One region of the Salmonella sp. FC25216 genome, then DNA from elsewhere that is predicted to be linked to it. Evidence: predicted binding sites of a transcription regulator. Region 1 holds the regulator's gene; each other region holds the start of a gene.

Region 1 (3,495 bases):
AGTTCGCCGCGATCTCTTCCATCAGCGCAATGGCGTTTTGCTGCGCTTTTTCATGAGAGATTTTCTTACTGCGCGCTTCGTCTTCTACCGCGCGGGCGATAGCTTTCGAGGCCAGCAGTTTGTTAAATAGATCCTGACGGGCGGGCAGGCGTGGGCCAACAGCCGCCAGGCGCTGGCGAGCAAAGTGCATACGCGCCACGCGCGCCAGTTTCTGTGCGATGATTTTATCGGTGCCGTGTTCATCAGCCATGCGACGTAATGAGACGGACGGCGAGAATCGGACAAAGCTATCGCGACCCAGCCAGGAGATGGCAAAAAATTTCTGTACGCCGTTCATCATACGTAGAGGCGGGTTCTCTTCTCCCTTTTCACGACCCGGCGCGCGGCCAAACATCACGGAAACGGGCACCATCTGCACGTCCAAAGCCGGATTACTACGATGCAGATCGAGATAATCGTGAAAAAGTTTCACCGACTCTTCTTTTGGCGTGTAATACGTAAAGACGCGCGGTCCGCCGTGAATAAATACATAGCGCGGCAACAGCGCGCCGTCGATCTCCAGCGGCTCCAGCGGATCCGGGAGATCGTGCGCCAGACATTGAGCGCGCAGCGTCAGTAAGTCCGCTTTTGAGTTGTATGGCAAGACATACATAATGGGACGAGAAGTATCGAGTCCCAATTCCTGAGCGGGTTCCGCCGGAATAGACTTGCTTTTTACCAGTATGCTTAATGGTAAATTCAGTAATTTGTAGTAAATTCGTGGCCAGCCGGACATAAACGATGTAAAGCCTCTGGTTAATAATGCAAATGCGCTGCAAGGATATCAGAAAGTTTAGCGAATTTCTGTTGTATCCCGTCATACTTCGCGCTGCGTTACGGTAGTCCGAATCGTGCGGGGCAACCGTATAATGTCATTGACGTTAATAATGTAAAAAGGTTCTTTTGATGGCCAATAATACCACTGGATTTACCAGAATTATCAAAGCGGCAGGGTATTCCTGGAAAGGATTTCGCGCCGCATGGACTCACGAAGCTGCGTTTCGCCAGGAAAGCCTCGCGGTATTGCTGGGCGTCGTCATCGCCTGCTGGCTGGATGTGGATGCGATTACCCGTGTGTTATTGATAGGTTCCGTTTTACTTATCATGATTGTTGAAATCCTCAACAGCGCTATTGAAGCGGTCGTTGATCGCATTGGTTCTGAATACCATGAGCTTTCCGGCCGCGCGAAAGATATGGGATCGGCTGCGGTACTGCTGTCTATTTTCGTTGCCCTGATGACCTGGGGCATCCTGTTATGGTCACATTTTCGATAAAGGTTCCAAATTTTATAAATCTCTTGTTTTTTGCGCCGTTTGTGGTTCCAAAATCACCTTTAACTGTATATACTCACAGCATGACTGTATATACACCCAGGGGGCGGAATGAAAGCGTTAACGGCCAGGCAACAAGAGGTGTTTGATCTCATTCGGGATCACATCAGCCAGACAGGTATGCCACCGACGCGTGCGGAAATCGCGCAGCGTTTGGGGTTCCGTTCCCCAAACGCTGCGGAAGAACACCTTAAAGCGCTGGCGCGCAAAGGGGTGCTTGAAATCGTTTCCGGCGCATCGCGAGGCATCCGTCTGTTACAGGAAGAAGAGGACGGATTACCGCTTGTCGGGCGTGTCGCGGCGGGCGAGCCGCTTCTGGCGCAGCAGCATATTGAAGGCCATTATCAGGTCGATCCTTCTTTATTCAAACCCAGCGCCGATTTCCTGCTGCGCGTGAGCGGTATGTCGATGAAAGACATCGGTATTATGGATGGGGATTTGCTGGCGGTACATAAAACGCAGGACGTGCGCAATGGCCAGGTGGTTGTCGCTCGCATTGACGATGAAGTGACAGTAAAACGCCTGAAAAAGCAGGGCAATAAAGTGGAGCTGCTGCCGGAAAACAGCGAGTTTACACCGATAGTGGTGGATCTGCGCGAGCAAAGCTTTACGATTGAAGGGCTGGCGGTAGGTGTTATTCGCAACGGGGAATGGTTGTAATCTCTTAATCTCCTTGTACGCCGCCATCCGGCAATCTTGTCCTGATGGCGCTGTGCTTATCAGGCCTACGGGAATGCAGTTGCTGAAATGATTAATTTGTAGGCCGGATAAGGTGTTACGCTGCCATCCGGCAATGAGCACGTTTCGTTTAACTCCTTGTCAGGCTTTTCTCCATGCCGTTTTTTACCTCTTCTGATAAAGCTCTCTGGCGTCTTGCGTTGCCGATGATTTTTTCTAACATCACCGTTCCCTTACTGGGACTGGTCGATACGGCGGTGATTGGTCATCTGGACAGCCCGGTTTATCTGGGCGGTGTGGCGGTGGGAGCGACTGCCACCAGCTTTCTTTTCATGCTGCTGCTATTTCTACGTATGAGTACTACTGGGCTAACGGCGCAGGCATTTGGCGCCAAAAATCCACTGGCGTTAGCCCGGGCGCTCATTCAGCCGTTGTTACTGGCGCTGGGCGCTGGCGTGATGATTGTGCTATTTCGCACGCCGCTTATCGAGCTGGCTTTACATATTGTCGGCGGGAACGACGCTGTCCTGGTACAGGCGAGACAATTCCTTGAAATTCGTTGGCTAAGCGCTCCCGCGTCACTGGCGAATCTGGTGCTGCTCGGTTGGCTGTTAGGCGTCCAGTATGCGCGGGCACCCGTTATCTTGTTGGTCGTGGGCAATATCCTCAACATCACGCTCGACCTGTGGCTGGTGATGGGGCTTCATATGAACGTGCAGGGTGCCGCCCTGGCGACGGTCATCGCAGAATATGCCACGTTACTGATCGGCTTCATGATGGTGCGTAAAGTTCTCCATCTCCGCGGCGTGTCGCTGGATATGCTAAAACAGGCCTGGCGCGGCAACGTGCGCCGTCTTTTGGCGCTCAATCGCGATATCATGCTGCGCTCATTGCTCCTTCAGCTTTGTTTTGGCGCAATCACGGTGTCAGGCGCGCGGCTGGGCAGCGATATTATCGCGGTAAATGCAGTACTGATGACATTACTCACCTTTACGGCCTATGCGCTGGACGGCTTTGCTTATGCGGTAGAAGCGCACTCCGGTCAGGCTTACGGCGCGCGTGACGGTAGCAAGCTACTGGATGTCTGGCGAGCGGCGTGTCGCCAGTCAGGAATTGTGGCCTTGTTGTTTTCCACAGTCTATGCCCTGGCAGGCGAACATATTGTCGCGTTACTGACCTCATTGCCGCAAATACAGCTACTGGCGGATCGGTATCTTCTCTGGCAGGTGGTATTACCGCTGGTGGGCGTATGGTGCTATCTGCTTGACGGCATGTTTATTGGCGCGACGCGCGCCGCCGAAATGCGCAATAGCATGGCGGTCGCTGCGGGAGGATTTGCGCTAACGCTCTTCGCCCTGCCGGTATTAGGAAATCATGGTTTATGGCTGGCATTAACCGTGTTTCTGGCGCTTCGCGGTCTGTCGTTGGCCCTTATCTGGCGTCGTC
Region 2 (3,495 bases), on a different contig from region 1:
TCTCGACAGGCAGCCGATTTACCAGCTCTACACCCTGCTTAATCGGGCAAGGCTGTTTGGCGGTCAACAACTGGTCATTGCGCAAAAAGCGATGGATCGGTTGCTTGCGGTATAGGTACGGATCTATGCCGGATACGCTTCGCATACCACACGCTATCCGGCATTTTTCAGATTACATGAAACCTAATAAAGAAAAGAAAAAGTAGCCGAGCACGATAATAATGACTGGCAAAATATAGAGCGGGAAAAACTGTAAAAAGATGGTATGGTGCGGCACCACGATACGTGACTCTATCTGCTCACGCGTTAACCCTTCCGCGCCTTTTGCTTTTTCCAGAATCAACTGATCTTCCACGCCTTCACGTAAAAAACGCGACTGGCGGCTCATTCTGGCGCCGGAATCCTGCATCGCCAGCCCGACAAAAATCAGGATAAAAATCAGCCAGAAACCGATATTCAGGCTTCCCTGAAAATTTGGCGTCGGCGAGTTGTACCAAAAAACATTCAGAAACGGTGTATTCACGCGCATCATGTCTATCATTACGTGGGTAAAATCCAGCATTACCGCATTTATCCCCTCCTGCTTTTCACTGTGCGCATACATAAATTTAAGGACTGAAATGAGAGTAGAAAGCAGCGCTGGAATAAAAATAACCCACCCTACAACTCTTTTTAGGATTGCAATGCGTCCAGCTTGTTGATACGTCATGAGTTCCCCTTGATAAAGACGCGTCGTTTTGGCCTAAGTCTACCTGTTGATTCCCATTTTCGCCTGATCTTTAAGGGCGATATACTAAGAACATAGTCATAATGAACGCTTAATCCGTTATTTTTTAATCTCAACAGGAGAGGTTGTGATGTCAACCCCGCGTCAAATTCTTGCGGCAATTTTCGATATGGATGGACTACTGATCGATTCCGAACCGCTCTGGGATCGCGCTGAACTGGATGTGATAGCAAGTTTAGGCGTAGATATTACTCGACGCCATGAGATGCCCGACACGCTTGGGCTACGCATTGATATGGTTGTGGACCTCTGGTTTGCGCAGCAACCGTGGAACGGCCCCGATCGCCAGGAAGTGACAAACCGTGTTATTGCCCGCGCGATTACGCTTATCGAAGAGACACGCCCTCTTTTGCCGGGCGTGCGTGAGGCCGTGGCGCTGTGCAAAGCGCAGGGGCTATTAGTAGGGCTGGCCTCGGCATCGCCGCTACATATGCTGGAAAAAGTGCTCACCATGTTTGAACTACGCGACAGTTTTGACGCACTGGCTTCTGCGGAAAAATTGCCCTACAGCAAACCGCACCCACAGGTCTATCTGGATTGTGCGGCCAAATTAGGCGTTGATCCATTAACCTGCGTGGCGCTGGAGGACTCGGTGAATGGTTTAATCGCGGCAAAGGCGGCACGAATGCGCGCTATTGTAGTGCCGGCAGAAGAGAGCCAGCACGATCCGCGCTTTGCGCTGGCGAATGTCAAACTTAACTCGCTGACGGGGCTGACGGCGACGCATCTACTCGGTTAAGATGTTTCCGAAACGAAGTCAACCGTCGATTAGCCGCTGAGCCAGGTGGCAAGCGGCTTTGACAGAGACAAAGAGTTACAACGTCACCACTTCCGCCTACTGTATAAAAACCCTATACTGTATGAATTGACAGTTTGGTGGGTTTTATCATGACGGCGGAAGGACATCTTCTTTTTTCTATAGCCAGCGCGGTTTTCGCCAAGAATGCCGAGTTAACGCCTGTCCTTGCGCAGGGCGACTGGTGGCATATTATTCCTTCGGCTATTTTGACCTGCCTGCTGCCGGATATCGACCACCCCAAATCTTTTCTGGGTCAGCGCCTGAAATGGGTATCGAAACCGATCGCCCGAGCATTCGGTCACCGGGGGTTTACCCATAGCCTGCTGGCGGTCTTTGCCCTACTGGCGACCTTTTATCTCAAGGTACCGGATACGTGGATTATCCCGGCGGATGCGCTGCAAGGCATGGTACTCGGCTATTTAAGCCATATCGTCGCGGATATGCTCACGCCCGCGGGCGTTCCCTTACTGTGGCCGTGCCGCTGGCGTTTCCGCCTGCCTATTCTGGCGCCGCGCAAAGGCAATCAACTGGAGCGATTTTTATGTATGGCGTTGTTTGCCTGGGCGGTGTGGATGCCGCAGTCGATTCCGGAAAATAGTGCCATACGCTGGTCTTCGCAGATGATCACTATCCTGCAAATGCAGTTCAATCGTTTTATAAATCACCAGATTGATTAGTAAATCAACGCCAAAGTCATTTTTGGCATAAACCATTCCATTTGAATATAAGAGCCAGCTCACAGTTCTGCTAATCTTGCGCCAACAGAATCGCTAAAACACAGCGCTTCATAATAAAAAAATCAGGAGAACGGGGATGAATTTTCCATTAATCGCGAACATTGCGGTGTTCGTCATTCTGCTGTTTGTACTGGCGCAGGCCCGTCATAAACAGTGGAGTCTGGCTAAAAAAGTACTTGTCGGCCTTGTGATGGGCGTGATCTTTGGTCTGGCCCTGCACACCATTTATGGCGCTGACAGTCAGGTGTTAAAAGACTCCATTCAGTGGTTCAATATTGTCGGCAACGGTTATGTGCAATTGCTGCAAATGATTGTGATGCCGCTGGTATTCGCCTCTATTTTAAGCGCCGTGGCACGACTGCATAATGCCTCTCAATTGGGAAAAATCAGTTTTCTGACTATTGGCACGCTGCTATTTACTACCCTTATCGCGGCGCTGGTGGGCGTGCTGGTAACCAACCTGTTCGGATTGACGGCGGAAGGACTGGTTCAGGGCGGCGCGGAAACCGCGCGTCTGAATGCCATTGAGACGAGTTATGTCGGCAAAGTGGCCGATCTCAGCATGCCGCAACTGGTGCTCTCTTTTGTGCCGAAAAACCCGTTTGCGGATCTGACTGGCGCAAACCCTACGTCTATTATCAGCGTGGTGATTTTCGCCGCGTTTCTGGGCGTTGCCGCGCTCAAACTGCTGAAAGATGATGCGCCAAAAGGCGAGCGCGTGCTTGTTGCTATCGATACCCTGCAAAGCTGGGTGATGAAGCTGGTGCGTCTGGTGATGCAACTTACGCCTTACGGCGTACTGGCGCTGATGACTAAAGTGGTTGCCGGCTCTAACCTGCAGGACATCATTAAGCTTGGAAGCTTCGTGGTAGCGTCATATCTTGGTCTGGCGATAATGTTTGTGGTTCACGGCATACTATTGGGCGTGAACGGGATTAGCCCGCTGAAATATTTCCGCAAGGTATGGCCGGTGCTGACATTTGCCTTTACCAGCCGCTCCAGCGCCGCCTCCATTCCCCTAAATGTCGAAGCGCAAACCCGCCGCCTGGGCGTGCCGGAGTCCATCGCCAGCTTTGCTGCCTCTTTTGGCGCAACCATCGGTCAAAACGGTTGCGCCGGTCTTTATCCTGCGATGCTGGCGGTAATGGTTGCGCCGACGGTCGGCATCAACC
Region 3 (3,495 bases), on a different contig from region 1:
GATTGATCCTATCCAGAACCTTCATCAGTTCGTCGCTTTGGGCACGGGGCTGTTCTTCATCAAACAGATTCAACTGAGACACGCCGCTGGGCGTGAAATCATTCAACATTACGCCAGCCTTTGCATATCGATGACCATCGAGCCAGATACTGTCCAGGGCCTTTACTGCGGCGCTGATAATGTCCCGGGTGTCTCGGGTAGGCAGGAGTAGTTTTTCGCTGGCCACATTGGCGTAATACGCCTCGTTGACGGCAAAAGGTGATGTTTTAACGAAGACAGCAATATGCCGGCAGAACTGGCGTTCACCACGTAGTTTCTCGGCCGCTCGCTCTGCATGCTGGCAGATGGCCTGACGTAGCGCTTCGTAAGTTGTGACACGTTCACCAAAACTCCGGCTGCAGATTATCTGCTGTTTTGGTGAGGGGGCTTCTTCCAGTGATATACAGCTTACACCATTGAGTTCGCGGACCGTTCTCTCCAGCACAACATTAAAATTTTTCCGGATGAAGGCCGGATTCGCGCGGGCCAGCTGCAGTGCAGTGGTTATACCCATTGTGCTCAGTTTCCTGGATATCCTGCGACCAACTCCCCAGATTTCCTCGACCGGCTGGAGCGAGAGCAGTTTTGTCGTGCGTCGGGGGTTACCCGTTGTTAATGCCAGTACGCCACCAAATTGTGGCCATTCCTTCGATGCCCACTGCGCGCTTTTTGCCAGCGTTTTGGTTGGCCCCATGCCCACGCCGATAGTCAGGCCGGTCCCGTTCCGGACGTGTTCACGCAACTGTCGGCCAAAGTCTTCAAAGTCAATGCAACTGTCAATACCACTCACGTCAAGAAACATTTCATCAATAGAATACTGCTCCACGCGCGGCGCCAGTTCCTCGAGATGAGACATTACCCTGTTCGACATAGACGCATAGAGCTCGTAATTGCTTGAGAACGCGATGACCGGCTCCGGGAATTGTGTCATCTTCAGCTGGAACCACGGTACCCCCATTTTTATGCCCAGCCGTTTTGCTTCGGGGCTGCGGGCGATTACACAACCATCATTATTGGACAGAACGACAACCGGTTTGTTTCGCAAATCGGGACGAAATACTTTCTCGCAGCTCGCGTAGAAGCTGTTGACGTCAGCCAGGGCGTACATCAGTCCCGTCCCCGTGTCTTATGTACGAATGCCGTAACGACCCCAAATATCTGCAGGTTATCGGGATCTGGCCAAAGGGTAGGGTAGTCCGGGTTCATCGCCTGTAACCCCGGTCGTGGCGTCAACAGCAGCTTTTTGACCGTGAACTCTCCGTCAATTTCCGCGATCACGATGTCGCCGTGCTGAGGACGTTCTGCCTTGTCCACAATCAGCAGATCGCCGCTGTGCAGACCCATATCCCGCATAGAGTTGCCGATGGCTCTGACAAAGTAAGTTGAACTGCGACGCTGAATACAATACTCGTTCAGATCCAGTTCAGATTCTGTGTAGTCCGCTGCCGGCGAAGGAAAACCTGCCTGGCACCGCTCCAGAAACAGTGGGGCGGAAAAAGGCTCAGCGGTTGATGCCGCCGAATAAAGACGAAGCATATGCACTCCTTATTTTTACTGTTTTTATATACAGTATTATTGAGTATTTTCCCCGGGTTTCAACATGAATCTTTCAGATTGCATATAACCTTCTGTCTTGACTCAGGAAAAATTCACACTGGCTGTAGCACACAGTTAATTGAACTACGAAAAGTGTCATTTTGATGATTTTAAAAGTAAATAATCATCTAAATATCTTTTTTGGCTTCTTATAAATACCCAAAATGATGTTTTTATGTTGCCTTTTGTGGTTCACTACTTTATTATATGACCAACGTGGTGATTTTAAGGAAATCAAAATGATTAACATTTTCTGTGACGATGGTTCCACTAACGTTAAGCTTGCCTGGTTTGAAAACGATATTCTGAAGACGTCCGTTTCACCTAACTCGTTTCGCCACGGCTGGAAAGTGGATTTCGGCGGTCCGGTATTCAATTACATGGTCTCCGGCCTGAAATACACCTGGGATGCGGTCAGCCGGGAAGCGGTATCAACCACAAACGTGGAATACCAGTACGGCGATCTCAATTTACTGGCGGTACATCACGCGTTACTGAACTGTGGCCTGAGCCCGCAGGATGTATCGCTGACAGTAACGCTGCCACTGAGTGAGTATTACGACCAGGACTGCCAGAAAAATGAGGAAAATATCAGCCGCAAAAAAGCTAACCTGATGCGCGATATTTCTCTCAACAAGGGAGTAACGTTTACAATCAAAGACGTCAGTGTTATGCCTGAGTCATTGCCGGCGGCGTTCTCCCGCCTGGCTGAAATTAAGCCCGGCCCAGGAGAGTCAACGTTGATCATTGACCTCGGAGGAACAACGCTGGATGCGGGGGTGATCGTGGGACAATTTGAAGATATCAGCGCCATCCATGGGAACCCGACCATTGGGGTATCTGTTGTCACTCAGGCTGCGCAGGGAGCCCTGCGTGCTGCGGAAAGTGAAACCAGTCCGCTGATTGCTGACAGGGTCATTCGGGAACGAAAAGATCGTGCATTTCTTCACAGCATCATTAATGATTCGACCAGAATTGGATATGTCACTGACAAAATAGAAGAGGCTATCGGAGCGCTGGGAGCCAGAGTGGTGAGTGAACTTACACGCTTCCGTAACGTGAACCGTGTTCTGCTTACAGGTGGTGGTGCTCCGCTCATCGAAGAAAGCGTTCGTCGCGCCTGGCCGCTTGCCGCCGACCGGATCGAGGTTATCAAAGATCCTCAGCTGGCACTGGCGCGGGAGATAGCGCTCTTCAAACACGAGGACTGATTGTGTCTGCCGGAAATTTCTTTCTCTACCTGAATCATGATGATCATACGGATATGCGTGCCCTGGCCACTATTGAGTCAGTGTCCCGCCCATTACGCGGAGAGTTTATTCGCGTCGCGTCCGTGGCTGGATCGGTTCTTTACCGGATTGATGTCCGTCTGCCGCCAATGTTGGGCGCTATGTTTGCAGGCACAATTACGCCATCGCAGTTTGCCGGTATACTGGCATTACTGCGGGGAACCGGAGAGACTGATGTTTCAGGAGAGGGAAAGGTGTATCCATGGATTCCGGGCAGATATACCGGCACGTCTCAGCGCCGTCGGTTGATACTGCAACTGGAGGATGATGTGTGCGCCAGCCTGGTACTCCCTCTGCTGGATGATGCTTCTGACCGGCAACGTATGACACTTCTGCGCAGTCTGATGATCGCAGGTTGTGTACTTCATGAGCTCGATCAACGATTTCCCCGGTTGCTCGCCAGCATGCCGGAGCCTCCTGCCACCCTGGATGCCCTGCAGCACCTGGCTACGGGATTATTTAAGGAGAGGGGGCTGAGTATGCCCCTGCCCGGAGAGGTAAAAAGTACCGGGCCGGAGTCCTCTCCTGAAATCAGCGTCGCGCGGGCGAATATGAAAAAATTATTTTAATG

Evidence for each region. Region 1 encodes LexA, which represses DNA repair genes until DNA is damaged. Its sites were predicted from a motif close to TNCTGTATGTACATACAGNA; they were not measured.
Region 2: AC3G3F_RS17385 (metal-dependent hydrolase) is a predicted target of LexA. The motif match lies at 1,642-1,661, and genes of this name have one in related genera.
Region 3: umuD (translesion error-prone DNA polymerase V autoproteolytic subunit) is a predicted target of LexA. The motif match lies at 1,592-1,611, and genes of this name have one in related genera.

Annotation. Positions count from the first base shown of each region.
Region 1 covers NZ_JBDGON010000001.1:697,939-701,433, reverse strand. Annotated here, with positions in the region: gene plsB (glycerol-3-phosphate 1-O-acyltransferase PlsB) at 1-775, opposite strand, end outside; gene AC3G3F_RS03215 (diacylglycerol kinase) at 946-1,314, shown strand; gene lexA (transcriptional repressor LexA) at 1,423-2,031, shown strand; gene dinF (MATE family efflux transporter DinF) at 2,205-3,495, shown strand, end outside.
Region 2 covers NZ_JBDGON010000008.1:167,075-170,569, forward strand. Annotated here, with positions in the region: gene AC3G3F_RS17370 (fructosamine kinase family protein) at 1-115, shown strand, start outside; gene AC3G3F_RS17375 (YniB family protein) at 173-709, opposite strand; gene hxpB (hexitol phosphatase HxpB) at 858-1,526, shown strand; gene AC3G3F_RS17385 (metal-dependent hydrolase) at 1,664-2,263, shown strand; gene tcyP (cystine/sulfocysteine:cation symporter) at 2,400-3,495, shown strand, end outside.
Region 3 covers NZ_JBDGON010000012.1:105,388-108,882, reverse strand. Annotated here, with positions in the region: gene AC3G3F_RS20360 (Y-family DNA polymerase) at 1-1,147, opposite strand, end outside; gene umuD (translesion error-prone DNA polymerase V autoproteolytic subunit) at 1,147-1,575, opposite strand; gene parM (plasmid segregation protein ParM domain-containing protein) at 1,878-2,846, shown strand; gene AC3G3F_RS20345 (plasmid partitioning/stability family protein) at 2,849-3,493, shown strand.